DNA from 3 places in the Brevibacillus sp. HB1.4B genome. Region 2 is predicted to be linked to each of the others. Evidence: riboswitches for the same ligand, from Rfam matches in the RefSeq annotation. Region 2 holds a riboswitch; each other region holds the start of a gene.

Region 1 (10,965 bases), on a different contig from region 2:
AGTAAAATGCCCGACTAGCAGATGCATGTCTTTTTCTTTTTTCCGACACTCCCTCGTTCCTCTATCTTTTTGATATACTCCGTAGCCAACGGAACCTTGCACGCTGTCTGTCCGACGTCCACATGTACTTTGCCAATCGCTGCGGCCACTTCCAACGCTTCCTGATGAAGTTCCGGTACATACGCACCTACTGAAATAACGAATTGATTCATGGTGTACCGTACGCGATTTTGTTCCTGATGAATCGTCTCCTTCACTCTCATGAGGAGCCGTTTGATTTCTTCTTTATGTAGCTGTTCATCGGGCGTAATCGACAAGTAGTTCGAATACGTATTCCACCCACATGTGGCTACCATCTCTTCCTTTGACTCGATCCATTCTCGTGCCAACTCCATGGCAAAATGACTCTCAGCCGCTACACTCGCAACCGTATATTCGGCGGGCGCGTACCAAGACGCTTCCTTGACCCAAGTCTGTAACCGCTCTTTTGTCATGCTCTTTGGGTCAACCGTCAATCCGGCCAAGTACATGGCGTCGTAGTTTCCCGTATCGTACAGCGCCTGGACGAGCTGCTGATCACGCTTGACCTCCTTGACCAGCTTTTTCATATCGCCGACTCGCACGCCAAACAAAGGCTCTTTTGCTCCATGCCGCAATAACGTTTTTTTCGTCTGCTCTGTCCCCATCGCTTCGAGCTTCTGCATGACTTCTTCCAGCGTCATCTTGTCACCCTCCTTTTTCTTCTATTAATTAGGATAACCAGCGGCGTTACCTCCAACACGAAAAAACCCTCCTCATTTAAAGGAGAGCTTTTTCCTGAAGAGCTTGACGCGCTTTTCCTATCCTTACGCCTGACTGCGTACTTTGATATACGAAACATTTCTGACGTTGATAACAACATCATCGTACTGTAGCCATCCACCGTCTTGATTAGCGACCATTTGAATGATCTCTTCCGGTTCCGTCGTTTCAACGCTAATCGTTTCACCGCCTCCGGAAAAGTAAAATTGAATCACTTTTACTTCCTTCATAAAATCCCCTCCTATTCCTTCTAGTTATCGGATGGTTGGAAAATTTTTGTTATGGGTGATTTTTTAGGTATACTTTTGTTGCAGCTATTCCGTTTTGAATGTATACCATTTCTGTGAAAAGGGGTTTGTTGAAAATGCCGGATTCGGTACACACGAGAAAAGGAGCAAGTAAAGCCTCGCTCATCCCTGACAATGTTTTAGCACTCCTTCATGCTGGAGAATTAGAAAGTGTCAATTTGACTGAATGGCAGGCTGTTGATCATATTCATCTGGTACAAAGCGTTCTGCCTCATGTTCAATTAGACACACATATCTCTCAACTTGTTTATCAATTAGAAGAAACGGGATCTACGAGCGGAATGAAAGCTATCCGTCTGATTGGCCAAGAACTACTTGCGATCTTACACAAATCGGGTGAACCCACAGCTACGTCTCCCGTTTTCCTATCGTTGGCCACCCACAAGTCAGACAGTGTACGTTGCTGGAGTGCCTATATCATTGGTTTGGACAACAGCTTATCGCTCGAAGAAAAGCTAAGGCAAATAAGAAAACTCTCGGCAGATCATCATTTTGGAGTGAGAGAGATAGCATGGATGGCAATTCGAGATTCTCTCGTGCATGATCTGAACCATTCCATTCACCTCCTGAGCGAATGGGTACTTGATACTGACGAAAATATTCGCCGCTTTGCGGTAGAAGCTACACGCCCTCGAGGGGTCTGGTGCAAGCATATTGACACATTGAAAAATGAGCCTGCTCGCTGTCTGCCCTTGCTTACGCCAGTGAAGTCAGATCCATCCAAATATGTTCAAGATTCTGTTGGGAATTGGTTGAACGATGCGAGTAAATCACAACCTGACTGGGTGACGCAGCTTTGTGACGATTGGTTAAGAATCTCTGATACAAAGGAAACGAAAAGAATTGTCACCAAAGCGAAAAGAACGATTCTGAAGACCCAAACCGAACAGAAATGATGAACCAAATCACCTATTTATCTCAATTTTATTTGTTAAATTCATTATCCGAGGAAAGTTTGCGCTTAATCGATCAATTAACCTCCTTATCCCCTTTTCCCAAAAATACGTGCATTCAAACACCAGAAACTTTTTCAGAGGGCTTTTACTTCATCAAACAGGGGAAAGTACGTTTATATAAAGTAAATCGGGATGGGCGGCAGTTCACATTCGATATCCTCGGGGAAGGCAATGTGTTTGGAGAAGTGGATCTCCTCTCATTAGGTACACGGGAGATGTATATAGAAGCCATCGAAGACTGCCTCATTTGTAAAATGAGCAAAGCAAAATTTGAGAGCTACATAATCGAACATCCGCAACTGATGATGAAGATCATGAAGATCATTAGCGATAGAATGGTTTCGATCAGCCAGGCAGCCGAAAATCTTGCTCTTCTCCCTTTACAAGATCGCATTATTTCCACATTAGTAAGGCTTGCCGATCAATTTGGCACTCCTAACAGTTCGGCATTTCAACAAATTGACTTACCTCTTTCCCATCAAGAACTCGCCCATTTTGTCGGGGCATCCAGGGAAGCTGTGACGGTAGCATTACGTGCTTTAGTAAGAGAAGAACTAATTCAAACAGGCTTTAAATCCATTTCCATTCATCGGGACGAAATTTTGAAGAGAATGTAATCCAGGTTACATCTTCCCCTCCAAAAGAAAGATATCGTAAAGCTATGGCTTTTACTATTCTTTCGAAAAAGAGGGGAACGACATATGGATAAACCACATTTTCAGAGCCTGCGCGAAGAGCTGGATTTTACAACCATTCAAATAGCAGACCTCCTCACTCGTGAAGTAACAGATGCATTTACAAAATCAATCGAGGAGCTGCGGACCTCTGGACACGCAAAGGGCTTGCCGATTGGTTCGATTGCACCTGATTTCTCGTTGAACGATCACACTGGCAAGACCATTACCTTGTCGGAAAAAATCGGAAAAGGTCCCGTCGTCCTCACATTTTTCCGTGGATCATGGTGCCCCTACTGCAATTTGGAGCTGCAAGCATACCAAAAACAGATCGATACGATAACCTCTCTGGGTGCCCAATTGTTTGCCATTAGTCCACAATCTCCTGCACACTCTCTTACTATGCAAGAGAAAAACGGTCTGAGCTTTCCCGTGTTATGCGATACCAATAACCAAGTAGCAGAAAAATATAAACTCAGATTCAGACTGCCTGATTTTTTACATGATACCTACCGATCATTGGATATTGATCTCCATCGTTTTAATAGCGAAGATTCATGGACACTCCCCATACCTGCTACTTATATCCTCGACAACCAGGGCGTAATCCGTTCAGCAGGCTTAGATCCTGATTACAAAAAACGCATGGAGCCTAGTGAAGTTTTAGACATTCTGCGTACCCTAACCTAACGCTTATATAACGAAGAACCAGTTGATCACACAACTGGTTTTTTCTACGTCTATGCTTTATGAACAATTAGTTTATTTTCCCTACCAAAACTTGACAAGAATATATCTTTTGGCTTATATTTTGCATGATTATGTCTAGCAAAATTCGACACATCTTTACAATTTCTGCTAAAAAATGCAAAAGGCAAAGTCATCGAAAGGTGGCGACGCAAAACCACGGGTCTACAGTCTTTGACCATGATAGCCGGGTTGCCATCATCTTGAGACCATTTATTCGATGTTGGTAGCTTCGGTTGTTCCATTTCGATGGAACGGCCTTTTTTTGTGTTTACATTTTTGAAAGGAGGATGAAAGCACTTTCATTATCGTATCGGATGGAAAAACATAACTTTAGTGACGTCAAACATACACAACATGGTTCAATCAGAGAAAATGATGGAGTGGAGAAGTTATGTACAAACAAGTAGAAACCGTACAAGAGTTAGCAAAATTTCATGAAATCAAAGAAACAGTATGGACAAGCATGGGCTTCGAGATGGAGCATGCGAAAGAAGGCTCGGCTCAGTTCCTCTTACTTGCCGAAGATGGGGAAGCAGGTGGAACATTTGAAATGACGCCCTTTTCCAAATCAAGTGCTTATATGAAATCACTTTTTCAGGATGTTGTTACAGAAGATATGAAAGTAATGGAGGTAGACAGTCTCGCTGTTTTGCCGAAATACCGCGGACAACTAGGGCAAAAAGGAATTTGCTTGATGATAGATTACGCTGAAAAGCACGGTTATACCCACGCAATCGGGGTAGCAGATCCGACTTTTTTTACGTTCATTAACAAGAAGTATCAAGTAAAGGCGACTCAGACCAAAGATATCGTCTTTTACAAAGGGGCCGATGCCATTCCGACCCTCTTCCATCTAAAAGATGTCTATGACAATAAGCACGATCCGAAATATTCCTGGTACAATTCGTCGTCATCCAACCAAGTAAAAGTCGAGGTAGGTGGGTAACATGGATAACATGGATAACATTGATCTATTGAGAAGAAGAAACAATTGGGTCGTAATCGTATTCGCAAGTATTATTACGGTAGTTCAGGTCTTAAACCTTTTTCTAGGCGTATCGTACACATTCGTTTTCACGATACTGGGTATTTTGTATGGCGTACTGGCACCTTTTACTTACATCTCCAATCGCCCGAGGTTCCGTGAAAAAGCAGCGCCCTTCATGAAGTTTTTCAACTTCGCGGTAATCGGAATTTTTATGTTCATCGTAGTTGGACTGGACCCGCATATGATCAATATCATGACCATTATGTTCTTTGTAGCAGTCATGGGGATTTATCAAGACCGACTCATCAATATTTTGACGATTGTATCGACATTGGGTATTGTCTCTTACTACTTCCTGACACAGAGAGAAACGATTTTCCATTCGACAAACAACCTTGATCTGATGTACTTCTTGCTTACCTTCTGCTTCGTCTCTGTCACGAGCATGATGCATGCTGTATTCAATAACAAGCTGCAAGAGGAAAGTGAGCAACAAAAACAAGAAGCGATTGCCTCAAAGGAATCGTTGCAACGTGTTCTGGATCAGATCAATGAATCACTCACCTCTATGCAAGACTATCAAGAGAATTTGAACAAGGTGACGGACGGTGTAAATATTCGCGCAGTCGAAACCGTCGCTTCCCTGCAAGACATTATGGAGTCCTTTACGGTTCAGACCAGCAATACGGACGAGCTGCGTCGGGAAATGAGCTCTACGAATCTGCAAGTGGAGGACATGACCCGTTCTGTTACGGAGATGCATGATTACGTTGAATCGACCAAAGAAGCCACTAATGAGAGCGGCAAACGCATCGGCAACATCGGCAATGACTTTGAACGATTCATCAAGGATATCCAAGGTACAAACCAGTTGATTCAAGAGCTCAATAAAGAAACCGAATCGATCGGGAAAATCATTCAAACCATTTCCGAGATTTCTGCACAAACCAATCTGTTGGCACTCAATGCCACGATTGAAGCGTCTCGCGCAGGCGAACACGGCCGAGGATTTGCTGTCGTAGCAGATGAAGTACGCAAGCTGGCTGAATCCTCCAAGCTATCCTCTGAGTCGATCTCGAACCTGCTCATGACCATTCGCGAAAAAATGAAGCTCGTATCAGATATGATTTCTGAGTCACAGACTTCTTTTGAGAAAAATAGCGAGGGCATCATTGAAGTACAAGAAATGTTCACCAATGTAGACAACTACATGCAAAACTTTGCGGATAAAACGAAAAACCTGCAAGAGTTCATTATCCATGTTCACAGTATGATTCAAGAAGTCGGCGCAAAAGTTGAAGTCAACGCAGATATTACCGACAAGAACAAAGAGAGCCTGGAAGAAGTGCTTGTTCTCGTTTCTGAACAAAAAGACGAAGTCGTTAAGGTTTCTGGCGGCTTTGAGAAAATCGAACAACAGATGCGTGGTCTCCATATGTAACCTTCCTGCAACCGCCTTTCACGGGCGGTTGTTTTCTTTTCTCATTTTGTAACCGAATGGATATATAATGTAAATATTCTGATATTTATAATCTTATACAATGAAAGGAGCACATCATTGATGGATGCACGAATCGAAACAAAAACGATTCAGACCGATCGACTGCTCGTTTCTTATCTGACAGCTGGCGTACTAGAAGGAGAACCGCTCCTCCTCATTCACGGCAATGCATCAGCCAACTTGTTCTGGGATGATACCATAGCGGCTCTATGTGACCAGTACCGTGTGTACGCACCTGATATGCGTGGCTATGGAGCAAGTGAAGCATTGCCCATCGATGCAACACGCGGTTTGCGAGACTGGTCGGATGACCTTCACTCGTTTATTCGGGCATTGGACTTGCCAACACCCGTCCATCTTGCCGGCTGGTCGTTGGGCGGTGGGATCGTGATGCAGTTTGCCATCGATCACCCGCAGGAAGTACGCTCCCTGATTCTAATCGCCCCCATGTCTCCTTACGGCTTTGGTGGAACCAAGGATATAGCTGGCACCCCGTGCTACAGCAGCTTCTCAGGCTCAGGTGGAGGAGCTGTCAACTCCGAGCTGGTCAAAAGGATAGCAGCCAAAGATATGAGTAATGAATCTCCCTCCAGTCCTCGCAATGTCATGAATCAGCTTTATTTCAATCCCCCGTTCCAGGTTGGCCCAGAGCAGGAAGACCGTTATGTGAGCGCGATACTCTCTACGAGAACGGGAGAGGGCTTTTACCCTGGTGCCTTTGAATACGTAAACGATTGGCCCGGTGTTGCTCCTGGGACAACAGGGATTACGAATGCGATTTCTCCCAAATACGTAAATTTGTCCGGTATTGTCCAGATGGAGCCGAAGTGTCCGATTTTATGGATTCGCGGTGCGGATGATGCCATTATCTCCAATCAGTCGCTTGCTGATTTCGGTACACTGGGCAAGCTTGGCTATGTCCCCGGATGGCCAGGGGAAGACGAATATCCTCCGCAGCCTATGGTCTCCCAAATTCGTGACGTCCTCGAACAATATCAGCGCGCTGGTGGTTCCTATCAGGAGATAGTCATGGAAAATGTGGGGCACTCTCCACACATTGAAAAGGCAGAGGAGTTTGTAGCGCTCATTCGAAAGACCGTCAGGGCATGACCCTGGCGGTTTTTTTGCGATCCATTGGTTTCCTCCCCACCAAAATGGAGCGAATACCCGATGATGAACAACTTTAACATTTCCTTGCCTAAACCATACACCATCTGGGCTATTTCGGCGTTTCTTTCTCCGCTTTCGATACCTTCAAGTTAAATTCTCTTTCCTGCTCCTCAATAATTGTTCGATCCTCTGCATTATCTCTCACTACTTTTTGCGTCAAAATCGATCCAACTGCTACCAGAAGCATACATGCGATATAATACCCCTTTTCGTGCAGCTGAAGACCTGTTGCATTGTATAAACCGATGGAAAATAGCAGTACACCTGCCCCCAATGTAAAGTATGCCAAGAAAGTGAAGGCTCCCGTGTTGCGCATCCGATGCTTTTGTGGATACATAGTAACACCCCTCACATAAGTCAACCGGACGATTTCTCGCCCGGTTGCCACTATGATTACTTCACAGCTTCCTTCTTGCCAAAGAAAGTACGCAACGCCTTGTATACCTCGCCCTTTTCCCGAATGACACAATGCATGAATTTCGGCTCTTTGATGTGGCGATACGCTGACATGAGGGTTGAATGACGATTATACTGATTCACTTCGCCATAGCCGAACATGTTGCATCTCTCCATGAGCTCTTTCACCAGCTTTACGCAGCGCTCATTGTCAGACGTGAGGTTGTCGCCGTCGGAAAAATGGAACGGGTAAATGTTGTACTGCGATGTTGGGTAGCGGCTATCGATGATCTCCAACGCCTTTTTGTAGGCAGAGGAGCAGATCGTCCCCCCGCTTTCCCCTTTCGAGAAAAAGGTGTCCTCCGTTACTTCTTTCGCATCCGTATGATGGGCAATGAAGACGATCTCGACTTTTTCGTACTTGGTGCGCAGAAAACGTACCATCCAGAAGAAAAAGCTGCGGGCAATATACTTTTCAAACACGCCCATACTTCCCGACGTATCCATCATCGCAATAATGACAGCATTGGAATGAGGCTTGATGATCTCTTCCCACGTCTTGAAGCGCAGGTCATCATCGGTGATCCCCAGCTCCATATCACTGTAGCCTGCCAGCGCATTTCGGCGGATGGCCGCAATCAGCGTACGTTTTTTATCAATGTTGCCCATCAAGCCTTTTTTCCGGACATCATTGAACCGAGTCTCTTCCACGACGATTTGTTCCTCGTCTTTTTGTTGAAGGTTCGGCAGCTCCAGCTCGGCGAAAAGCATCTCCTGCAATTCTTCTACGCTGATTTCAGCCTCGTAGTAGTCTACACCTGGCTGATCACCCGCTCCCTGACCCTTTCCTGGCCCTTGCGCCGGATCGCCGTCACGGGCGACGACATCTCCTACTTTACTGTTTCCTTTACCTTGACCGCCATGTTTTCCCTTTTGGAAGTTAAAACGCAATCGGTATTCATCCAGGGAGCGAATAGGGATCTTAATAACTTCCCGACCATTCGACATGATGATGTTTTCTTCGCTAACGAGATCGGGGAGATTTTTTTTGATCGCTTCTTTCACTTTTTCCTGGTGTCGATTTTGGTCCTGGTACCCTTTGCGGTGCAGCGACCAGTCTTCCCGGGAGACAATGAACGATGATTCATCTTTCATGCCGTCTCCTCCTAGCAACTGGCGCAATCTGCGCCGAATATGACGTGCTCCTCATGTCGCCAAAGTTCTGTCATCTGTTCAACAGGCTACCCACATAGCGCAGCAGCTCATTTGCGCAAACGGGGCAATATTGATGCTCTTCGATAAGACGCTTGGTGACCTCATTAATCTTCTTGAGCTGATGCTCATCCGGCGTTTTGTTCGAGGTCGTAATTTTGACGACATCTTTTAGATCGGCAAACAGCTTCTTCTCGATAGCTTCCCTCAGGCGATCATGCGTGCTGTAGTCAAAACGCTTCCCTTTACGCGCATAGGCCGAGATACGGATGAGAATTTCTTCGCGGAAGGCCCGCTTGGCATTTTCCGAGATGCCGATTTGCTCCTCGATGGAACGCATCAGGCGCTCATCTGGATCCATCTCCTCACCTGTAACGGGGTCACGGATTTTATTCATGTTGCAATAAGCTTCCACATTGTCCAAATAGTTATCCATGAGCGTTTTTGCCGACTCTTCGTAGCTGTAGACGAACGCCTTCTGCACTTCTTTTTTCGCCAGCTCGTCGTATTCCTTGCGCGCGATAGAGATGAAGTTCATATACCTCTCCCGCTGCTCCTTGGTGATAGATGGATGCTGGTCAAAGCCTTCTTTAAGCGCCCGCAGAATATCAAGCGCATTGATGCACTCAGTGTCGCGGCGGATCAGTGCACTGGAGATACGGTTGATGACATAACGCGGATCAATACCGGACATTCCTTCATCGGCATGCTCGTTACGCAGTTCTTCCAGATCGGCTCCCTTGAAGCCTTCCACCGATTCACCGTCATACAGCCGCATCTTTTTCAGCAGATCGGCCCCTTGTTTTTTCGATTCTTTCAGGCGGGTCATAATAGAAAAGACTGCTGCTGACCGGAGCGCATGCGGTGCAATATGCACATGCCCCAAGTCGGATTGCTTGATTAATTTTGCGTATATTTTTTCTTCGTCACTGACACGCAGATTATACGGCATCGGCATGACGATAATCCGAGATTGCAGCGCCTCATTTTTCTTATTCCCAATAAAAGCCTTGTACTCCGATTCGTTTGTATGCGCAACAATCAGTTCATCTGCAGAAATGAGGGCAAAACGACCTGCCTTGAAGTTTCCTTCCTGTGTCAGCGACAGGAGATGCCACAAAAATTTCTCGTCGCATTTCAGCATTTCCTGAAACTCCATCAATCCGCGATTGGCTTTGTTCAGCTCCCCATCAAAACGATACGCACGCGGGTCGGACTCAGAGCCGTACTTCGTAATCGTCGAAAAGTCGATGCTCCCCGTCAAATCGGCAATATCCTGAGACTTCGGATCAGAAGGGCTAAATGTACCGATACCGACACGATTGGCTTCGGAAAACAAAATCCGGTGAACAGGGAAATCCTCTATGCACCCTCCATATTCGGTTTCCAACCTCATCCGGTTATAGGGTGTCAATTCTCCTTCAATCTTGATTCCCAGCTCTTCTTCCACCTCTGGACGCAGCTCGTGCGGGATAAGATGAAGTGGTTCTTCGTGCATGGGGCAGCCATCAAGTGCATAGATCGCTCCGTCTTCCGTCCGTGAATACTCTTCCAGTCCTCGTTTGAGCATCGTCACGAGCGTAGACTTACCGCCACTGACAGGCCCCATCAAGAGCAAGATGCGTTTGCGGACATCCAGACGACGCGCAGCCGAGTGGAAATATTCCTCCACTAGGCGCTCAACAGAACGATCCAGTCCGAAGATTTCCCGACTAAAAAATTGATACGAACGTGAGCCGTCCTCGTTCTCTTCAACCCCCGCACTTTTAATCATGTTGTAGACGCGTGAATGCGCCGTTTGGGCAATTTGCGGATTTTTACGTACCAGTTGCAAATATTCGGCGAATGTTCCTCTCCACATCAGGTTTTCTTCGCGGGCCCGGTGCTCAGCGATCCGTTTTAAAATGTCCATGTTCGACACTCCTCCCTCTTAAGCCCCTCTCTCTTCCCAACGACAATGTACTCTCATGTATATGTCCGCCTGCGGTCACGCATTCACGTGCAAGCCGTTTTCTCCGGTTGCCAACAGGCTCTTACAGCCTTTACATATGTGTATGCGAGACATCTGCACAAGTTTCAGCAATCTTCCCATAAAAAATCCGTCACATTGCTTTTTAACAGCTTGGAAGATTACGGAATTGTAAGGTTTACCGTGCGTAGCTGTAAGTTGATTCGATGGTTTGTAAGCCCATCTCCCCTGTAAAATACA
Region 2 (10,965 bases):
CGAGGATATGGTCAAAAAATTCAATGAAACACATAAAGATATTATCGTCAAACCAGCCTACCAAGGTGCGTATCAAGAAAACCATTCCAAAGTACTGGCATCTGTAGCAGCGGGCAACAATCCGGATGTGACGATGGTCGAGATCGCTTCGATCGCAGCATTTGCAGACGCAAAGGTTTTGGAAGATTTGACGCCCTATTCGCAAGGGGATGAAAAGAAGTACATTCCAGGTCTCATGAAAAACTCTTATTGGAATGACAAACTGTACGCAGTGCCATTTAACCGCTCCACTCCACTGCTGTACATCAACCGCGATTTGTTAAAAGAAGCAGGATTGGATACAAACGGTCCGAAAACATGGGATGAGCTCGTCAGCTTTTCTCAAAAGCTGAGCAAGAAAGAAGGAGACAAAATTACTCGGTACGGCTTCTCGACGCCCGTGGATATCTGGTTCTACGAAGCGCTTGTTTTCCAAGGCGGGGGCAACATCCTGAGCGAGAACGGCAAGGAGCTGACGATCAACAACGAAGCAGGAAAAGCACCGCTTGAGCTCTGGTCCAAAATGGTGAAGGAAGGCATCATGAAAAACCCTCCAGGAGAGAACTACAATGCGTGGGATGTAGCGGAGCAAGACTTCCTGAATCAAAAAGTGGGCATGATTTTTACCTCGACAGGCTCCTTGACGGAATTGAAGAAAAATGCCAAATTTGACATGGGTGCAGCTTTCTTGCCAGCCAATAAAACGCTTGGTACGCCAACGGGCGGTGCGAATCTCGTGATGCTGGCGAAGTCGACCGATGCGGAGAAAAAAGCAGCGTGGGAATTCATGAAGTGGATGACCGATACCGAGCAAACAGTTCCTTGGTCAATCGCTTCCGGTTATATGCCTGTCACGACAGAAGCAATCGATTCGGCTGAAATGAAGGCTTTCTATGAAAAAGAACCAAACTTCAAGGTCGCGGTAGATCAACTGCAATACGGCTATCCTCGTCCAATGGCTCCAGGCTACAAAGAATTGCAGGATGTGATTCAAAAAGAACTGCAGCGTGCGATGCTTGGCCAAGCGACAGTAGATGAAGCGATGCAGGCGGCGACGGAAAAAGGCAGCAAGCTTTTGAAAAAATAACAGAAACGAAATGATAGAGGAGCTGGCGAAATGAACATTTGTATGGCACATCGCGGGTGGTCAGGCAAAGCCCCGGAGAATACAATGACAGCGATTCGACTGGCTTTGGCAGAGCCAGCTATCAAAGCAATGGAAATTGATGTACAGTTGACGCGTGATGGTGTTCCGGTGCTGATTCACGACTTTACGTTGGAACGCACGACCAATGGCCACGGTCTGGTCATGGATCATACCTTGGCAGAGCTGCGTGAGCTGGATGCAGGGAGCTGGTTTGGCGACAAGTTTTCAGGCGAAAAAATCCCTACACTCGAGGAAGTACTAGTCGCAGTAAAAGGTCGCTGCGCGCTAAATATCGAGTTGAAAGCAACAAGTGATATGTACCCGGGTATCGCTGAAAAGGTGCTCGCGCTTGTAGAAAAGCATGGAATGAAGCAAGAGGTGTACCTGACTTCCTTTGACCACGATTTGATCCGTCACGTTCGCACGCTCGACCAAGAAGTGCAGACAGGCCTGATTGTATATGGCCGACCTGTACTCATGCTGGAACAGATGGAGGCAGCAGGTGCCACGATCCTCTCCATGGGATATCCGTTTCTGACGCGTGAGCTAACTGCAGCCGCGATTGAAAAAGGCTTCCAAGTCATCGCGTGGACGCTGGATGATCCGAAGCATATCCGCGAAGTCATTTCGTGGCATCCTCAGGTTCAAATTTGCACGAACCATCCTGACCGGATGTGGGAGTTTGTGTAAGCGAAAGCAGGAAAGAGCCGCCGTGCACATGCAAGGCGGCTTTTCTTGTTTTCGTTGTTTGGACTATATCTTGAATTTGCTTACATGAGATTGCAGTTCTTCGGCTATTCTTGCCAGAGAAGTAGCTGATGAACTGACTTCTTCCATAGCTGCCAGCTGTTCTTCTGTGGCGGCTGACACGCTTTGTGTTCCATCAGCAGAATTCTCCGCTACTTCTTCAATGACACTGACCAATTCTACCACCTGTTTGGTACCAAAAGACATTTGCTCAGAATAAGCTTTTACTTCTTGAATTTGGCTTGCTACCTGTGTGACAGCATCTTGGATCTGTTCGAAGGACTTGCCTGCATTGTTAACGACTGTAAGTCCAGTGGCGACCTCTTTGGTGCCCTGTTCCATCGAAAGGACAGCCTGGTTTGATTCGAGCTGAATCGTCGTAATCAACAGTGTGATCTGTTGCGCGGATTGCGCGGACTGCTCAGCCAATTTGCGCACTTCGTCTGCAACAACGGCGAATCCGCGCCCCTGTTCACCAGCTCTCGCCGCTTCAATAGCTGCGTTAAGTGCTAACAGATTTGTTTGTTCAGCGATACCGGTGATGACTTGTACGATTTGTCCGATTTCCTGCGAGCTGTTTCCTAATCGTTTGACGATATCGGCAATGTTGCCGACAGTGTTCTCGATCGATTGCATCTGGCTGATAACGACCTGAAGGGCCTGATTGCCTTCCACTGCAATTTGGGAAGCGTCCAAAGCTGATTCGGCAGCTTGCTGTGCATTCGTGGCAACCCGCTGGGCCCCTGTCGATACACCTTGAATTGCGGTGACACTTTCCTCTACACTCTTCACTTGCTTTTCCGCACCGTAAGCTACTTCCTGAATCGTTATGGCGATTTGCTCGGTAGCCTTGCTCGTATGGTCGGAGTTGACAGACAATTCCTCTGCTGAAGAAGCAAGATCTGAAGCTGTATCATTTACTTGTTGAATAATCGTTCGCAGGTTGAGCACCATTGTGTTTACGGATTGGGATAGCTGTCCAACCTCATCCTTGGTTTGAATCTGCAAGGGTTGTACAGTCAGTTCACCCTCGGAAATGCGGTTAGCCACGGAGGCAACTGCCGCAATAGGGCGGGAGATTTGCCGGGAAACAGCGTACGCGATTGCGATCACGACAGCAACAACAATGATGACAATGATCGTAACCATGTTGGTAACGGATGAAACCGCAGACGTTATGGATTCGACAGGGATATGCAGATACAAACCAAAGTTGGTCTTGGGAATGGGGGAATAGGTGACAACGTATTCCTTACCATTGTCCGAGTAGCTGTATGAGCCCTTTTCTGTTTTTCCTGATTTCAGGATTTCCATTAATGGTTGCGGCAGAGCGGATTCCTCAAGCGGTTTTCCGATCAGATCCTGGGTAGGATGGTACTGAATCTGGTCCTTGTTATCAACGAGAATCGGATAGCCATCGTTGCCTACTTTCAAATTCTTGAGGAATGTAGCTGTGAAGTCATCTACATTGACGAGCCCGGTCAAGACACCAAGCTTCTCATTATTTTTCGCTTTTACAGGGGAAGCGACGATGATAGAGCGATTGCCGGTTGTCTTCGCAACTAGAACATCGGAGAAGCTGGGCTTGTCCTGCATACCGTCTTTGAAGAATTGGCGCTCGCCAAGATTGATTCCAACGCTTTTGGGGAACGTATCAGCCGTTACTTTTCCATCACTTGCGATAAAGGTATTTCCGTCATACAGTTTCATTTCCTCGGTAAACTTGCGGATGAATTCATTTTTTGCCGCTGCATCATCGGATTGAATATCCGAGGTACGGGCTAAAATCTGAATTTCTGTCATACGCCGGTCCAGATATTGATCCATAGCTATGGCTGTACTGGAAGTAAGGTCAACATAGGATGATTTTTGTTTATCAATCAGAATGGATGAAAAGCTGCTCGTGATAAACATCGAAACGGCAGTAAGTGGAATGACGGCCACGACGAGAAACCAAAGGATCATTTTGTTCCTGAGTTTGTTGAACAAAAACATAGGATTTTTCCGCTCCTAATCCGTGATTGAGATATTTCTTTCTTTGTGAAAAGCGGTCTGCCACAAGGAAATATAATACAGGTAGACTGCTGAGTTTAACTCAGCAGTCTGACAAAATATCAATATCCCATTGCTGCGCCTTCACCGCGAGGGTCAGCACCGCCAAATTTTACATTGGTTTGCGGGTCAATCAGGATTGCGCCGGACTGTCCCATCGTATCGGTATAGGCTGCTTCCAGCTTTTCGACTGGATGCCCACGTTTTATTAACTCGTCCAGGACGTCTTGAGGGATGCGGCTTTCCACCTTGAGATTGTTGGAATCAGATCCCCAGTTGCGTCCATGCAGCCATCTTGGTGCTTCGATTGCGTCTTGTACGCTGAAACCAAAGTCGACGATACGCGTGACGAGAGCGGCTTGCGTTTGCGGCTGTCCTTCTCCCCCTTGTGTCCCGTAGAGAAGATAAGGCTTGTCCCCTTTAAAGAGCATAGCTGGATTAATGGTGTGGAAGGTACGTTTTCCTGGTTCCAAGTGATTGATGTGTTTGGAGTCCAAAGAGAAATAGCTTCCGCGGTTTTGCAAAAGGATGCCCGTATCTTTCGCTACGATGCCGGAACCCCAGTCAAAATAGTGACTCTGAATGATGGACACGGCATTTCCATCTTTGTCGACGATCCCGAACCAGGTTGTATCGCCTTTTGGATCAAGCGGTTCTACGGATTTGGCAGCTTGCTTCATATCAATGCGCGCAGCTAAATCTTTCCCGTGCTGCTTGGACAACAGCTCATCCACAGGGATATCCACAAAGGCAGGGTCAGTCAGCCATTTGTCACGGTCAGCAAAAGACTGTTTGGTAGCTTCCACAATCGTGTGATAGTAATCGGGTGTTCCTTCACCCATGCTCTTGAGGTCAAAGTTATTCAAAACATTAAGAATAGAGAGCGATGCCATGCCTTGGGAGTTAGGCGGAACGTTGTACGCTTTATATCCGCGGTAGTCTACCGAAATCGGATCTGCCCAAGTGGAGGTGTGCTTCTCAAAATCTTTCAACGTGAGCAATCCGCCGTTGGCTTGCATGTCTGCTACGATTTTTTTAGCTACTTCTCCTTTATAAAAACCGTCAGCGCCTTTTTTCGCAATGATTCGCAAAGTATTGGCAAGATCCTTTTGTTTGAGAATTTCGCCTGCTGCATAGGGATCACCGTTGGGCTTCAGGAATGTTTTACGGAATCCATCAAAACGTTGAAGATTCTTCAAGTTATTGTCAGTTGGATCTGTCGCGTATTTCGTCCAATATACTTGGTTGGGGGAGACTGGATATCCGTTCTCGGCGTATCCAATGGCAGGCTCCAGCAGTTTGTTCCATTGAACCTTACTATTGCCCATGCTTTTATGGGCGTAGTTGTAAGCCTCCCACCAGCCGGAGACGACACCAGGGACAGTGTTTGCCGATTCATAACCGCGGGACGGGATTTTTTCGTAGCCTTTGTTTTTGTAATAGTCGATGGTTGCCTTTTCGCCTGCGCGACCACTGCCGTTCAGTGCCTTCAGCTCTTTTGTTTTGGCATTGTAGATGAGCCAGAAGTTATCTCCACCAATGGTTGTGTAATGAGGATAGACGACAGCTAATGTGGAAGCGGCTGTAATAGCAGCATCTACAGCGTTTCCACCGTTTTCCAATGTCTTCAGGGCCGCAGCCGTAGCCAGATAGTGAGGAGTCGTCACCATTGCGTTCGGTGACATCGTTGTTGGACGGTTAGCAGCTTGTGCCCCAGAGAATGTTGATACCCCGATGACAGCAGTCAGCGCGACGGTTGAGAGTTTCTTCCAGAATGACATTCCTATGAAACCTCCTTCATGATGAATAGAATAATGAATTCATTAAACCGGCTATCCGCTGTTGCCTCACCTCCTTCAAAAGTCAAAAATACACAAACATACAAAAATAGACAAAAATAGACATTATGTGCGCAAAAAAAGACCAATGATATAGGATCATTGGTCTCGTCCTACATCAATACTTCGGTAGCTGGCAAGCGTGTCCGCTGTTGCGGAGGTAGCCCCTGTAGCTTTGCGTCGCCGGATTTCCCCGGGTTTGCCGTTTCGATATCAATGGATGAAGCATAAAATTGACACATTTACTGATGCGATCGTTGTGGGAAAATGTTCCTAAAACACCGTTTGCCAATAATATAGACTATTTACCATTTGTGGTAAATAAGAAAAAATTTTTTAATCCAGAAAAATAGTCAGGAAAGCTATGGGGAGGGGTGTTTTTCGCAGACATTCACACACCTCATGGGGCTGAATTGCTTATGATGATAAAAAGGCACATAAGCCAAGGAGTGAAACAAAGACCATGATGCATCCCGATACAGAATTGCGCTATATCAACGATGAGATCGGGTACGGTGTGTTTGCGACAAGGTTTATCCCAAAAGGAACGATTGTATGGGCACAGGATAATTTGGACCAGGTATTGGACCCTGCATTTGTGGAAAAACTTGACTCATTACGAAAACAGGACGTGCAAAAATATTCATTCAAGAACCAGTTCGGAAAGTACATTCTTTGTTGGGATAAGGCAAGGTACGTGAACCACAGCTTTCATGCGAATTGTGTGCCGACCATGTATGATATGGAATTGGCTGCACGGGATATTTTTCCGGGCGAAGAGCTGACCGATGATTATGGAACGTTAAATCTGGATGAACCTTTTGATTGTTTGCCCGAGTCTGACACGGATCGCTCCCGTGTAATGCCCGATGACTTGCTTCGGTATTACCCACAGTGGGATCGGATTGCAGCGGAAGCATTCCAACGTTTCAATCATGTTGAACAGCCGTTGTTGAATCTGATTTCCCCGAAGCATCTCGAAACGATTCGAGGGATCACGGAGCAGCGCTTAGCCATTGATTCTGTCATTCATCTGTATTGCAGGCCACAATGGCAAACGAGGCAGCAATGGAAGACGTGAGCGGGTCGGTCCACGACCCGATTTTGTTGAACTCTGGGTAGAGAATCAGTATTATGGAATGTAAAGGTGAAGTGAAAGGTTGATTTCATTGGAAAACAAGGTAGCGGCATCCAATTTTATCCGCAATATCATGATTGATGACTTGCAAGAGGGCAAAGTAAAAGAAATTATTACCCGCTTTCCCCCAGAACCGAACGGGTATCTTCATATTGGACATGCAAAAGCGATCTGCCTCAACTTTGAGTTGGCACGTGAATTTTCCGGCAAGGCCAACCTGCGTTTTGACGACACCAACCCGGTGAAGGAAGACATCGAATACGTAGAGGCCATCAAAAGGGACGTTCAATGGCTTGGCTTCGAATGGGATGGGCTGTTTTTTGCATCTGATTACTTTGAAGAGATGTACAACCGTGCGGTGCTGTTGATTAAAAAAGGTCTGGCTTACGTAGACGATCTGTCTCCCGAAGAAATGCGTAAAATGCGTGGAACATGGACAGAGCCAGGCACAGATAGTCCGTTCCGCAACCGATCTGTGGAGGAAAACCTGGATCTGTTTGCACGTATGCGCCAAGGGGAATTCAAGGACGGAGAAAAGGTGCTGCGTGCGAAAATCGATATGGCTTCTCAGAACTTCAACATGCGTGATCCGGTTCTGTATCGAATCTCCCATGCAACGCATCACAACACGGGCGACAAATGGTGCATCTATCCGATGTACGACTTCGCTCATCCGTTGGAGGATGCCATCGAGGGCGTGACACACTCCCTGTGTTCACTGGAATTCGAAGATCATCGTCCGTTGTACGACTGGGTAGTCCGCGAGTGCGAAATGGAGAGTGTACCACGCCAGTACGAATTTGCCCGCTTGAATCTGACCAACACCGTTATGAGTAAACGCAAGCTGAAACAGCTTGTTGATGAGAATGTAGTAGACGGCTGGGATGACCCGCGCATGCCAACCATCGCAGGCTTCCGTCGTCGCGGCTATACACCGGAAGCGATTCGTACATTCGCTCGTGAAGTAGGGGTAGCGCGCGCTAACAGCACGGTTGACGAGAAAATGCTGGAGTATTTCATCCGTGAGGACCTGAAGCTGAAGGCACCACGTACGATGGCTGTTTTGAATCCGTTGAAGGTCGTCATCACGAACTATCCGGAAGGACAAGTCGAGATGCTCGAAGCGGAGATTAATCCAGAGAACCCAGAGATGGGCAATCGTCAAATTCCGTTCTCCCGCGAAATCTACATTGAACAAGACGACTTCATGGAAAACCCGCCGAGCAAGTATTTCCGCCTGTTCCCGGGAAATGAAGTGCGTCTGAAGCACGCGTACTTCATTAAATGCAATGACGTCGTGAAGGATGCAGATGGCAACGTGATCGAGATCCATTGCACGTATGACCCTGAGACGAAGAGCGGCAGCGGTTTTACAGGTCGCAAGGTAAAAGGGACGATTCACTGGGTGGATGCGACCAATGCGCTTCCTGCTGAATTCCGTTTGTACGAGCCATTGATTATGGATGATGAAGACGCAGAGGGCACATTCCTCGACAACGTTAACCCGAATTCGTTGGAAGTGCTGCAAGGCTATGTGGAGCCAAATATGAAAGAAACCAAGCCACAAGACAAGTATCAATTTTTCCGTCATGGCTATTTCAATGTCGATCCGAAGCATACGACAGATGATAAGCTCGTATTCAACCGGATTGTATCGTTGAAGAGTTCCTTTGAACTGCCAAAAGCATAGGAAATACGTATATAAATCAAGCGCTGCTGTGCATGGAGAACCCGTGTGCAGCAGTGCTTTTTTCTTTCGTGATTATAAATCAACGTGTATAATTATTCTGTTACATAAAGGGGGACAGGTAGTGAACGGGAGAGCAGAACTAACACGTAGTTTGAAGTTGCGACATATTGTCGTAATTGGACTGGGCTACATGGCCCCGATGGCCGTTTTTGACACCTTTGGCATTGTATCTGGAGAAACGGGGGGACACGTTCCTGCTGCTTATGCAGTCACACTTCTTGCGATCCTGTTTACGGCGGCAAGCTACGGAAAGATGGTACGGCTATTCCCTTCAGCAGGGACCGCGTACACGTATACGCAACAAACGATTCATCCCTATGCAGGATTTTTGGTAGGCTGGGCATCTTTGCTAGATTATTTATTTTTACCGATGATTAACGCCTTGTTGACGGGAGTATACTTATCATCCGTGTTTCCTGACGTGTCGACAGCATGGTGGATTATTGGTTTCATTGTATTGGTGACGGGGTTAAACGTATTTCGCGTAACGGTAACCGCATCCGTTAACTCGATTCTAGTGCTGTTTCAAGTCGTGGTCGTCGTATTATTTGCGGGATTGGCAATCCGTGGTCTTATGCAAGGTGACGGGCTTGGCCACGTATTCAACCTGCGTCCATTTTTGTCACCGGATATGTCTGTCATTGCACTGCTTTCCGGTGCGTCGATTCTTTGCTTTTCCTTCCTTGGCTTTGATGCAGTAACCACGCTCACGGAGGAAACCGTCGATGCGAAAAAGACGATTCCTCGCGGGATTATGCTCGTAGCACTCGCAGGAGGAGCGTTATTTATTACGGCCTCTTATTTCATGCAATCATTATTTCCTGATGTTTCGGTATTGTCTGATCCAGAAGCGGCCTCTGCGGAGATTGCTCTGTTTATCGGTGGGACGATCTTTCAATTGGTGTTTTTGGCGGCAGCGTTGTCTTCGACACTGGCATCCGGACTGGTATCAGTCACGAGCGTGACACGCTTGTTGTACGCAATGGGACGAGATGGATTTTTGCCGCGACGCTGGTTCGGTTATGTACATCCGAAGCTGAGAACGCCTTTGCTTAACGTCTTACTGGTCGGAGCGTTGATGCTGTTCGCTTTGTACATGGATTTGTTAACAGCAACTTCCTTTATTAACTTCGGCGCACTGATCGCCTTTAGCTTTGTGAACATCAGCGTAATGGCGTACTATTTCCGTAAACAAAAGAACAAGCATAGCAAGGATTGGTGGGGCTTCGTGTTGTCTCCATCCATCGGGACAACGTTCATCGCCTTTCTGTGGGTCAACCTCGAAACAACGTCCATGATGCTGGGCTTGCTATGGAGCTTTGTAGGCTTGATCTATTTGTTGTACCTGGTGAAGGTCAAAAAAACCAATTTGGAAATGGTGAAGTTTGAGGAGTAACATGTGGAAGACAAAGAGCCCTACATCTATTATTGGATGTAGGGCTACTTTTTTGCGGAAGATTAGACTGCTAATCAATTCTCTTCTGTAGGTAAAATCTTTGATGGGAAAGAGGGCAATCCTCGAGTACACCATGTATCTCGTACCCGTGTTTTACATAAAAGTCCTTTGCTTGAAAATCAAAAGTATCTAAATGAATCAAATGAATGCCATACTCCCTAGCTGTGTTTTCAATTTCAAGAAGAAGCTTGCTTCCCAATCCGGTCTTTCTCAAATCATCTCTGACCCATAAAGCATCAATGTACAAACATCTCCAAGAATAGTACACACAGTTTATTCCCGCAATGATAGTGCCATCTTCATCACGAACGTGTTTATTGATTTTTGAAAAAGGAACGGTCAGTTCAAAAGGAACATTCGATTCATTGTATTCAACGATTCTTTGCTCAATAAATTCAGCCTCATCTTTCGTGCTTTCTCTGACTACATATTGTCCCATGATAACTCCTTTATTTAGTTATCTTGAATATTTGATTAGTTTGACTACTAGTATATCACGAGGGTGTATGGAAGACACCGCCGCACGTGGCTCTCTCTTTTTTATTCATTTCGATTCTCCCTAAGAAAGCAGGGGGAAAGCAAACAGCTCGCAGAGGAAACAGGAGAAATAAGCGAAGATCTTAGGGACACCGACCGAGACGGAATGCAAAAAGCGAAACACGCCCTTAAGCGTCCACCTCTGAAACACATCCTGAACCGGCCACTTTGGACGCGGTTTCGCTTTTTGCATGGAGGCGGGCAGTCAATCCCCCAGCTGGTGGCCCTAGAAGCTGAGCGTTTTCTCCTGTTTCCTCCCCA
Region 3 (10,965 bases), on a different contig from region 2:
ATTGGTATGCTGACTCCACCGGTTGGGATCAATTTGTTGGTAGCAGGAAATATTGCGAAGCTCCAGAATACGGAGATTGAGCGAGCGGTGATCCCGTTTTTGGTCATCATGATCGTCGACTTGATGCTCATCACTTACATTCCTGAAATCAGCTTATTCCTTGTTAACTTGAGCAAGTAACGGAGGGGGAACCAACGTGGATTACAAGCAAGCGTTAGTGGGACTGCTGGGGGAAGAACGAGTATCGACCAACCCCACAGTACTGGAGCACCACAGCCATGATGAATCGTACCATACCCCGCATCTTCCGGAAGTGGTCGTGTTTCCGCAGACGGCAGAGGAAGTCAGTCACGTCATGAAGCTGGCCAATGAAAAGCGCATTGCGGTAACGCCGTTTGGCATGGGGACCAGTCTGGAAGGCCACGCGATTCCTTATGCGGGCGGTATTAGTATGGATTTTTCCTTGATGAACGAAGTGCTGGAGGTGCGACCGAAGGATTTCCTCGTAAGAGTCCAGCCCGGTGTGACGCGTACCCAGCTCAATAAAGAATTGAAAAAGCACGGATTGTTTTTCTCCGTCGATCCTGGAGCGGACGCGACTTTGGGTGGGATGGCGGCTACAAACGCCAGTGGAACAACCTCTGTCCGCTATGGCGTGATGCGTGATCAAGTGCGCGATCTGGAAGTGGTGACGGCGGATGGGCGTATGATCCGTACAGGGAGTATGACAGCCAAATCCTCCTCAGGCTACCATCTTACGGGGCTGTTTGTCGGGTCGGAGGGAACGCTCGGTGTATTCACAGAGCTGACCTTGCGTGTCTACGGTATTCCTGAGGCGACAACGGCGGCGCGCGCCAGCTTCCCTTCTGTTCAGGATGCCGTCGATACCGTTGTGGATATTCTCGGAGCGGGTATTCAAGTAGCGCGAATCGAGCTGGTTGATGAACGTTCCATCCAGCAAGTGAATCTGTATAAGGAAACGAGCTACCCGGAAGCACCGACGCTGTTTATCGAGTTCCATGGCAGTGAACAAGGTCTCGCGTATGATATCGACTTTGCGCAGAACATCGCCGATGGACATGGCTGCACGCAGTTTCTTTTTGAAACCGATTCGAAGGCGCGGACGCAGCTCTGGGACGCTCGTCATAACCTGGCGTATGCCTTCCTGCACAAATCCCCCGGGAAAAAGCTGATGGTGACAGATGTTTGTTTGCCGATCTCTGAGCTGGCAGGAGCTGTTGTGGATGCGCGGCAAGCGATTGATCGCGCTGGGCTGGATGGAGCGATAGCAGGGCATGTCGGGGATGGGAATTATCACGCTATCCTGATGATCGACCTGAATGACCCCGAAGAAGTGGCGCGTGCCGAGGAAGTAAATGCCCATCTGGTGGAATACGCATTGAGTCGGGGAGGAACCTGCACCGGAGAGCATGGTGTGGGTGTGGGGAAAATCAAATACCAGCGCAAGGAACATGGAGATGCACTGGACGTCATGCAAGCCATGAAGCAAGTGCTGGACCCGAACGGAATTTTGAATCCGGGAAAAATTTTCGGGAAATAACAGAGAGCCTGCATTCTGAACGTTTGTCGGAATTGGTAATATCCCCTTTGAGTAGGTAGTGTTAAAAGCCCGCCCCACTAACGGTGGGTGGTACACTCTACTTGGAGGGGATTTTATCATGGCTAAAAAAGGTCAAACATTCAAACGATAGCGAAGGAATTGGGAATACCTGGCAATACCTAAGTTAAGCAGTGGGTCAGAAAGATGAACAGTGGCGAAGGGGGTGGGGATCAACGAGGGAAAAATCACTCTGATGACAACCCTTTTATTGGGCGTCCAAGAACCAAGTTTGCTACCGTGGAGGAAGAAAGGGATTATCTAAAGGCGCAGGTAGAATACCGAATCACACTGGCTGCTTAGGCTTTTTTAGTTCTGTCTGCTTGACAGGCGTAAGACCATTATGGAGGGCCTACGACTTAACTTCTTGCCGAGTCAGATTCTAATTTTTTCCGAATTAACGCTAAATATTTCCTTTTGCATTTATTTACTCCTTGTTGAGATATACCCAAATGCTGTGCGACTATTTCTTCTGGAACGCCATGAATCACTACTTGCTCAATAATGAATCTTGCTTTAGCTGGAAGGGAATTCAACATTTCTTCTACATGCAACTTAGCATCTACAGAAGACATTTGATTCTGCCCACAGGCATTTTCTATGATCGGAAGCTCTCGGGTGGAAATCTTCTTTGCTTGATACTGCAATCGCCAAGCGATCCTTCTTAAAACTCCTCTACACTTCTCTATTAATAACTCATCGTTCATGCTTTTCACCGTCCTACCTTATAGGTAAAAAAAGAAGGTAAAAAACAACTGATTTTCATAAAATATTCCATCTTTTTTCGGATGGATTACTTAAGAAACATAATAAAACGTCATTTCATCACGTTTTCGTATCACATTAGAAATTTTTTTTGGCATTGGTTGTAAAAGGGCCTCGTTTTTTTCCTTTATGTATGAAAGCGACAAATTGACCGGTCAAACAAAGTCGCTTATTACATTTAGATAGGGGAAATAAATATGAGCTTGCGTGGAAAAAAGATTTTCGTTGATCCAGGTCATGGTGGTACAGCTTCTGAAGGTAAAAATCGTTGTGGCACTTACGCTGTAGGTACTTCTGGCAAAAAATCTGGAAATGAAAAAAGTTCTGCCCTTTCAATCGCTGAAGTCCTGGTAGAGTACCTGGAAGAGGCTGGTGCAAATGTTAAGATGAGCCGTACAACGGATGATCCAGTTTGCTTAGATGAACGTGCCAAAATGGCAAATAAATGGGGCGCTGATATCTTTGTTTCCCTCCACCATAACAGTAGCACCAATACAAGCGCTAATGGTCTCTCGGCACACTATTATAAATCCGAGGATAAAGCACTAGCGGAAGCTATTCTTCCAAGAATCGTAGATTATACCGGCCTCGATACATGGGGAAGTACAGGAATTAGAAAGGACAACTTCCAAGTACTGCGGGATACTGATATGCCGGCAACATTGCTTGAATTGGGTTTCATGTCCAATCCAGATGACGATGCGTTTATTGCTGACTACGACAACAAAATTGACATGGCCGGCGGTATCTACCGTGGTATCCGAGATTATTTTGAATAAAAAATGCTAGAAAGAATATAGCATCAGAGAAGCCCCTGGAGGATCTCCCCAGGGGCTTCTCTTTTTAATAAACAGTCCTTTTCAAACCTCATGGCTTTTCTCGAATAAAGAAATCAAGAAGGACAAAATTTTTCTGTGCATCTTCTATTGCCAATGTAGCTTTACTTAGGTGATTAGTAGGTAACTGATTTATCGGAATGCGAGTTTGGAAAGTTCCATCTTGATTTACTTTGATCGTACCCGTTATCAGATCTTGGACACCATCGTTCACAGAATAAGATAATGTATCAGGATGTCCCACTCTTCCCGAAATTTCTAACTCTTCACCAACCAGCATGTTCGTATAGGGAACAGGGGTATCTATGGTTAGCCAGTCGTTACTATTAGTTTTAAAGGCTATTTCATGCTCTGTATGCCAGGCATTTTTAGCTTCCTCAGAAGATACCCTAGCAGATACAATTACTTTCCCATGCAAGGTTGAGGGAATTTTTTCTAGTGTGATTTCTCTCATGTATTGGAATATTTTACCCTGTGGTTTTATTTCTTCCTGAAACAATATATTACTCAGATCGTCTTGTACTGTTACGTTGTAGGAGTAATCAGGCACTCCATAAAAATGGATAGTCATTACTTTGTCTTCAATGACTGAAAAGTTTTTTGGACTACGAATTTCAGCTAAATTGGACTGATCTTCAAATAGATTCGTAGGATTCTCTTCGACAAATGTAACATAACCATTTGGATGATCTATGACTCTCTCATTGCATCCAAAGAGAGATAAACAAAGCAACGTGAGTAAAGAAAGATACACCCTAAATTTTATCGTGTGCACAATCGATCAACTCCTCTTTTAATAAACGCGTGATTATGAAGACAAATATAAGACGTGTATTTCCATAAAAAGGTTTCCCTCTGCCCCCTAACGCAGAGAAGAAGGAAGAGCCTAGGAAGCCTTGAGAAGCCCCTGTAGGCGGCTCAGGGAGCATGATGATACTTATTCTTATGCGAAAAAAACCCTCAAATCTGAGGGCTTTTTCAAAACATCAACGGCTGCTTTTATTGGAAATAATCAAGCATTGCACGACGGACACCACGAGCAAAATCTTCAGCTGCTTCATCCAACGTTGGACCGAGGTCTTCCAAGGCTGATTCATTAGTAATGAACTCAACCTCAATCAGTGCTCGTGGGTAGTTACCGCCAGAAGGATAACGGAGAACACCTAGTGATCCACGTGGTGTATCCGAATCTTTAAGTACTCCCCTGTCTCGTGTACCAAGGGAATTGACCACTTCTCGCTGAATGGTTTGCGCAAAGCCTTTGTCTTGCGAACGGTTTCCAGCATAGATGGATTCTGTTCCCTTAGCTGTGGAACCTGCTGAATTAAAGTGAACGCTAATGACACCATCCACATCTTTCTGTTGTCCCAGTTTCCAGCGATCATCAATTGATACCTTGCTATCATCATCCCGCGTCAAGTAAACCGTTGCGCCGAAATCTTCGAGGGTCTCAGCAACAGCCTGTCCAAACAACAGGGCTAAGTCTTTCTCGTAAACATCTTCGCCATTCAAAGTGCCGATTGCTCCAACGTCTGAACCGCCATGACCTGGGTCGACCAAAAACTTCAATTCAAAAAAATTATTTATCTATCCCCTTGCAGGCTACTCAGTTTCCATTCTTTATCTTCTTTTGTGAACATTAGTTCCAGCGTTCCAGAGTACGTCTCATCGTTTATCCAAACTTCGTAATTTGTAATAAAGCGTCCATCCTTATATATATCGAATGACCTTTGACGAAAAGTGCTTCCTTCGGTTACGAACGGAATACTTATAACCTCGTTATTCGCTTTATAAACAAATTGCTTTCCTTCTACAGCAGCTTCTTTGGAAATAAACTGTTTAACTTTTTCAGTCTCACCTTTCATCATGGCTCGAAACATTTCTCTTATCTGTAGATCAACGATATCTCGAATTTGGTAGATTTGAGCGTTAGTTTCGTTTTTTTGTTTTTCCTTAACCAAAGAGGCTTCAAGTTCTTTATTTGTGTTTTTTAATTGGGCTATTTCAGCTTGTAACTTTTCAATCTCAGCTTGAGACGTTTTTACGTTACTGTCATTAGAACAAGCTACCATTCCTAAAGCCATTAGGATAAACATGCTCAGAACTAATCTCTTTTTCATTTCTAAACCTCCAATGATTCCATCTATGTTATTGAAGAGAAGATGAACCCAAATGCATAACCACCATACGCCAAATTTACCATAATTTATATAATCCATAAGTTGGAAAAGTGATGGCTTCTATAACACAAATCAAAAAAATCAGGTCAATCAATCGTACTATCGTTCCTCGTTTTTCCAGAATGAGATTAAAAATGTAATTTTTTATGGAAATATAGTTGCTTTTTCCCTGTTGTATTTACCTAGTATGTTGGGACGGTGAAAATTATGAATGATGAATTAATAATAGAGTTCACAGCAATTAGGCATTTCACAACAAGGGGTAAATAAATATAAGCGAAAGTATTTGGAAGTTCTTCAGAAAAAGATAGTCTCAGATAGGGTTTCTTCATGACATTTCGCATATCCAGTTAGAGCAAGTCTAACTAGATCTTTTTCATGTACACCGCTCTATAATAATTTTCAAAGACTGGTTGTATTTGGTCTCTATTTTTCTCCTTTATTGATGAAAGCAACAATGACACTCAAATTCATAGTTGCTTACAAAAAATTAGGGGGAAATGAAATGGCAGTTAAGCAATATTCAAAAGTATTTGATATGCAGTATTGGAGTCAAGCTGATGAAAAATGGAGTTCTAACTACACTTCTTGCGGTAATACGATGAGAGTTGAAGGGTGTGTAATTACATCCGCCGCTATGATTTTCGCTTTCTATGGTAATAAAGTCGATCCCGAGATCTTGCAGCAACAGCTAAAAGCAGTGAATGGAAGAGCTGATTGTCCATTTGATTGGGCTGTAGCACAAAAAAAATATGGTCACAAATACAGCGGGAAATTCACCGGAACCTTCGAAAAGTTGAAAAAGGATATGATGGATTGTGTGATTAACAAAGATATTCCGCTTATGGTACGTGTTCCTAATCATACAGTTGCAATCAGAGGATTTTCGGGTCTTATAGAAGTTGTAGATGGCTTCCCGAGATTCGAGCTGATTACACCATCTATGTTCCTCGTTCATGATCCTGGTAATTCAAAGAATAAAAACCTTCAAGATGTAATCGATCAACGTGGCGAATTTGAATACTACAACTATTACACGAAATAAAGAAACCTCCCTTGTCTAAGAGAGGTTGAGGCTGCCGACTTCCTCGGCAGCCTCTTTTTAAAACTTAATTTCCATCATTAATTTCATTGCCATTTTCAGCGACTTTGATTTCTTTTTTCAGCAAAGCTAAGTCGCTAATGCTTTTTCGATCAACTAGCAGAATTGATAATTCATCAAGACTGAGTAACGGTTTTATAGAAGTTACCTTTGTGCCTCTTATATCTAAATAATTTAATTTAGTTACAGACTGTATAGATGTAATGTCTGTGATGGGAGCATTCATCATTTGTAAACGTTCCAAATTCGGTAGTTCTTTTACAAAATTCATCGAATTAATAGGATTATTTGATACATCTAAGAAAGTAAGATGGGGTAGTTTAATTGATGATAAAGCTGTTATTTTATTATTTCGAATGGTTAAGTGCTGAAGAGATTTACTATTCTCAAGCATTTTCAAATCTGATAAATCTCCCTCATTCAGTGAGAGGCTTATTAGTTTACTGTTATTTAAAACAGGTAACTGAGCTTCCTGAAAACCAGCGATTGAAAGATATTCTAGTTCACTTAAATCCTTTAGAAATAGATAATCTTTAACATTGATTCTATTCAAAGATAGCGTTTTAAGGTTTTTCATTTTAGATAGGACAGATAAATCAATCGGTGCATCTCTTTGTTCCAGAGGAACATTATCTATATCTAATGTGAGTTCTTCGATATTGAATAAATCCTCCATTTTGATGTCCTGCTTTTGCTTATTCAGTGATTTAGATAAAGATTCTAATAATAACGGGGAGACACTCTCCGCTTGGGATTGTTCTTTCGGCAATTCATTCAAATTCGTTTCGTTGGCTTCGCATCCAGTTAGTACACCTAAAATGATCAAAAGAGTTATAAGCTTTTTCAAATTCATCCCCCATTTTTCAGGACATCCTAGTGGCTATCCTGTCATTAACTGTATGACGTTAGATTCCATAAATTGGTTTCTCGCTTTTTTTATTCTAGGAGCCTGCACCGGAGAACATGGTGTGGGTGTCGGGAAAATCAAATACCAGCGCAAGGAACACGGAGAAGCACTGGACGTCATGCAAGCTATGAAACAAGTGATGGACCCGAACGGTATTTTGAATCCGGGAAAAATTTTCGGGAAATAACAGAGAGCCTGCATTCTGAACGTTTGTCGGAATGTGGGCTTTTTCTTTTGCGTAATGTGTCGAAGAGGAGAGGAGAAAAAGGAAAAATGCAGAATGTAGAAGATTGGTAACTGGTGCATTACATTCTGGTGTGGCAGGGAGGCAAGTATGAAGTCTATTGTTGAAATTGCCAAGAGTGCAGGTATCGAAGAACAGCATTTGGAGCTATACGGAAAGTATAAAGCCAAACTATCAGATGAGCTATGGGAGCAAGTGAAGGATCGCCCTGATGGCAAACTGATTCTTGTTACAGCGATGAACCCAAATCCGGCGGGAGCAGGGAAGACGCTCACGACGATTGGTCTGTCACAATCATTAAATTATCTCGGGAAGAAAACAATGGCAGCGCTTCGCGAGCCGTCCTTGGGTCCTTGCATGGGGATCAAAGGAGGCGCAACGGGAAGTGGCCAAGCACAAATTCTCCCGGCTGATGAAATTAACCTGCATTTTACAGGGGACATTCATGCGATTACAGCTGCACATAACTTGTTGGCAGCGATGATCGACAATCATATTTTCCATGGCAATCCGCGCGGGCTCAATCCAAAGAAAATCGTATGGAAACGGGCAATGGACATGAACGACCGCGCATTGCGTAACATCGTTGTTGGTCTGGGTGACGGCAATGGGATGACGCGTGAGGATGGCTTCATGATTACGACCGCGTCAGAAATCATGGCGATTTTATGCTTGAGTGAGAATCTGGCAGACTTGCGCGAGCGGTTGAACCATATCATTATTGGCTACGATTTCGATGATCAGCCTGTACGGGCAGAAGAAATCAACGCGGTCGATGCGATGTGCGTTCTCTTGAAGGAAGCGATTAAGCCCAATCTCGTACAGACAATCGAGGGAACTCCGGTCATTATTCACGGCGGACCTTTTGCCAATATCGCGCATGGGTGTAGCAGCGTGATCGGAACCAAGATGGCCTTGAAGCTGGCGGATTACGTCGTAACAGAGGCGGGCTTTGGTGCTGATCTGGGAGCGGAGAAGTTTTTTGACATCAAGTGCAGAAAGGCAGGCCTGACTCCATCGGCTGCTGTCGTGGTCATTACGGTTCGCTCCTTGAAATTCAACGGCGGGGTAAAAGTACCTGACCTGGCAGTGGAGAATTTGTCTGCTCTGGAAAAAGGCTTCGAAAACGTCAAGCGCCATCTGGAAAACCTCCAGAAGTTCGGTGTGCCAGCAGTGGTGGCCATCAATCATTTTGCGACAGATACCCAAGCAGAGATTGATGCCGTCATTGCGCTATGCCAAGCCGCCGGAGCTGAAGCAGCACTCTCCAAAGTATGGGCAGAAGGAGGAGCTGGCGGTGTCGAGCTGGCTGAAAAAGTGACGCGTGCAGCAGAGCGACCTTCGTCCTTCCGATTCTTGTATGAGGAAGACCTCAGCATTAAAGACAAGATTGAGACTGTCGTGAAAGAAGTATACCGTGGATCAGGGGTTGTCTTTTCGCCGCTGGCATTGAAAACAATGCAAAAGGTAGAAGAAATGGGCATGTCCCATCTGCCTGTGTGCATGGCAAAAACACCGTACTCCTTTACGGATCGTGCTGATCTATTGGGGGCACCTGTTGACTTCACAATCCAAGTGAGCGAAGTGCGCATATCAGCAGGAGCTGGTTTTATCGTCGCATTGACCGGAAGCTTGGTTACAATGCCAGGCCTCCCGAAAAAGCCGGCTGCGGAATCGTTATATGTAGACGAGGATGGGCAAGTGATCGGATTAAGCTAATCAAAAAGTTTGACAAAAAGCTGACAACTGTAAAAGGTTGTCAGCTTTTTTTCCATTTTGAGGTTTATTAGCGAAAAGTTATGGGAAATGAAAGGTGAGATTGAAAAAAAGTGGACTTTAACTGAAAAAACAACAAGGAATGACAAAGGCAAACCTGTTGAAAGGCAGGGACGCAAAGCCACGGGTCTAAGGACGAAAGTCAAATGACTTTCGCAGCTAGGACAGCCGGGTTGCCATACCGTAGTCATGATGGGCTGTCGGTGGGCAGTCTTTTTTTTGTTGAAAAAACAGAAGGGAGAAGTGAATCGGTATGAAAAATAGTTTGAAGAATAAGCTAATTATCGTTTTGTGCCTGCTGTTGGTTATTAGTTTGGGTACGGTTTGCGGTGCAAGCTATTGGAGTGCTTCCAATCTTTTGGCAGACAGTCTGGACAAAGAAGCTGAGTTGTCAGCTAGCAATCTCTCGATACGTATCGATGGTTTCTTTCAAGAAAAAATTAGTATTGTAGATGCGGTGGGAGGGCTGATGTCGGCTGATCAAAATGTCGAACAGGACCTGAAACTTATTCAAGAAGCTCAAAAGGAAAATCCCGAGTTTGAGACGTTCTTCTTTTCGCATGACTTAAGCGGTAAGAAAGTAATCAATTTCAAGGGAGAAGTGACTGACATCTCGGATCGTCCGCATATTAAGGAAGCCAGCAAAGGGGAAGGGAAGGTTGTTGTCTCCGAGCCAGTCATTTCAAAGCGAACAGGGAATAACATCGTGACTCTTGTCGTTCCATTGATGAAGGACAATCGTCAATACGGTTATATCGGTTCTACTATTCCTATCAATGAAATCCAAAAAAAGGTGTCCGAAGAGAAATTTGGCCAAGCTGGTTACGCCTTTTTAGTAAGCAAAACAGGAACATTTATTTATCATCCGAAAAGCGAGTACATTCTGAAGGAATCGATTCTCGACATGGGTATTCTTGAGCTTCAGACAGCTTTTGAAGATATCAAACAAGGGAATCATGGAATCGCCCAATATAAATACGAGAATGTAGAGCGATTTGCTTCCTATGCTCCTACCAGTTTGAACTGGGGCCTATACATCACTGCACCCGTAGCGGAGCTGCATGCGCCTGTCGATCAATTGTCAGTCCGATTGATGGTGATTTCCCTCATCGTGTTGGCGATTGGGGTTGTCCTCGTTTATTTCTTGGCTGTACGCATGGTGAAACCAATTGAGCGTCTGAATCACGCAGTAAATGTAGTGGCGCAGGGGAACTTGAAAGAGACAGTAACGGTTGAGGGAAAAGACGAGATTGCAGTTCTGTCACGTGACTTTAACCAGACGGTATCGCACTTGAAAAATTTGATCGAAGACGTATCTCTGTCGTCTGATCAAGTACAGCGTTTTAGTCAGGAAGTATCTGAAGGTATTAAACAAGCGACGGAAAACATCAACCAAATCGGTTTGTCTATTGCACAGATTTCTGAGGGAGCAGAGGCGCAGGCCACCAGCTCGCAGGATGTCGCGTTGTCAATGAATGATATGGCAGCAGGCATCGTGAAAATCGCGGAGACGTCTGCACATGTTTCAGAGGCTGCC

What was found. A riboswitch is a leader RNA that binds a small molecule or an ion and turns the genes downstream of it on or off. The one in region 2 is predicted to bind cyclic di-GMP.
Region 1: another riboswitch for cyclic di-GMP. It lies ahead of HP398_RS17435 (GNAT family N-acetyltransferase); the one in region 2 lies ahead of ggt (gamma-glutamyltransferase).
Region 3: another riboswitch for cyclic di-GMP. It lies ahead of HP398_RS19185 (methyl-accepting chemotaxis protein); the one in region 2 lies ahead of ggt (gamma-glutamyltransferase).

Annotation. Positions count from the first base shown of each region.
Region 1 covers NZ_JABSUT010000006.1:346,992-357,956, forward strand. Annotated here, with positions in the region: gene HP398_RS17410 (DNA alkylation repair protein) at 15-722, opposite strand; gene HP398_RS17415 (hypothetical protein) at 846-1,031, opposite strand; gene HP398_RS17420 (DNA alkylation repair protein) at 1,166-2,005, shown strand; gene HP398_RS17425 (Crp/Fnr family transcriptional regulator) at 2,005-2,682, shown strand; gene HP398_RS17430 (peroxiredoxin-like family protein) at 2,767-3,429, shown strand; cyclic di-GMP riboswitch class I at 3,603-3,686, shown strand; gene HP398_RS17435 (GNAT family N-acetyltransferase) at 3,881-4,435, shown strand; gene HP398_RS17440 (methyl-accepting chemotaxis protein) at 4,428-5,918, shown strand; gene HP398_RS17445 (alpha/beta hydrolase) at 6,039-7,088, shown strand; gene HP398_RS17450 (YiaA/YiaB family inner membrane protein) at 7,198-7,485, opposite strand; gene yhbH (sporulation protein YhbH) at 7,542-8,699, opposite strand; gene HP398_RS17460 (PrkA family serine protein kinase) at 8,770-10,668, opposite strand.
Region 2 covers NZ_JABSUT010000007.1:73,434-84,398, forward strand. Annotated here, with positions in the region: gene HP398_RS17905 (ABC transporter substrate-binding protein) at 1-1,126, shown strand, start outside; gene HP398_RS17910 (glycerophosphodiester phosphodiesterase) at 1,157-1,876, shown strand; gene HP398_RS17915 (methyl-accepting chemotaxis protein) at 1,940-3,928, opposite strand; gene ggt (gamma-glutamyltransferase) at 4,048-5,766, opposite strand; cyclic di-GMP riboswitch class I at 5,949-6,037, opposite strand; gene HP398_RS17925 (SET domain-containing protein) at 6,287-6,904, shown strand; gene HP398_RS17930 (glutamine--tRNA ligase/YqeY domain fusion protein) at 6,984-8,651, shown strand; gene HP398_RS17935 (APC family permease) at 8,773-10,107, shown strand; gene HP398_RS17940 (GNAT family N-acetyltransferase) at 10,178-10,606, opposite strand.
Region 3 covers NZ_JABSUT010000008.1:3,519-14,483, reverse strand. Annotated here, with positions in the region: gene HP398_RS19240 (TRAP transporter large permease) at 1-180, shown strand, start outside; gene HP398_RS19235 (FAD-binding oxidoreductase) at 197-1,561, shown strand; gene HP398_RS30700 (hypothetical protein) at 1,766-1,921, shown strand; gene HP398_RS19230 (hypothetical protein) at 1,978-2,325, opposite strand; gene HP398_RS19225 (N-acetylmuramoyl-L-alanine amidase family protein) at 2,581-3,162, shown strand; gene HP398_RS19220 (hypothetical protein) at 3,251-3,994, opposite strand; gene HP398_RS19215 (N-acetylmuramoyl-L-alanine amidase family protein) at 4,219-4,779, opposite strand; gene HP398_RS19210 (hypothetical protein) at 4,803-5,339, opposite strand; gene HP398_RS19205 (C39 family peptidase) at 5,905-6,444, shown strand; gene HP398_RS19200 (leucine-rich repeat domain-containing protein) at 6,509-7,354, opposite strand; partial or broken gene HP398_RS19195 (FAD-binding oxidoreductase) at 7,446-7,595, shown strand; gene HP398_RS19190 (formate--tetrahydrofolate ligase) at 7,743-9,371, shown strand; cyclic di-GMP riboswitch class I at 9,509-9,609, shown strand; gene HP398_RS19185 (methyl-accepting chemotaxis protein) at 9,682-10,965, shown strand, end outside.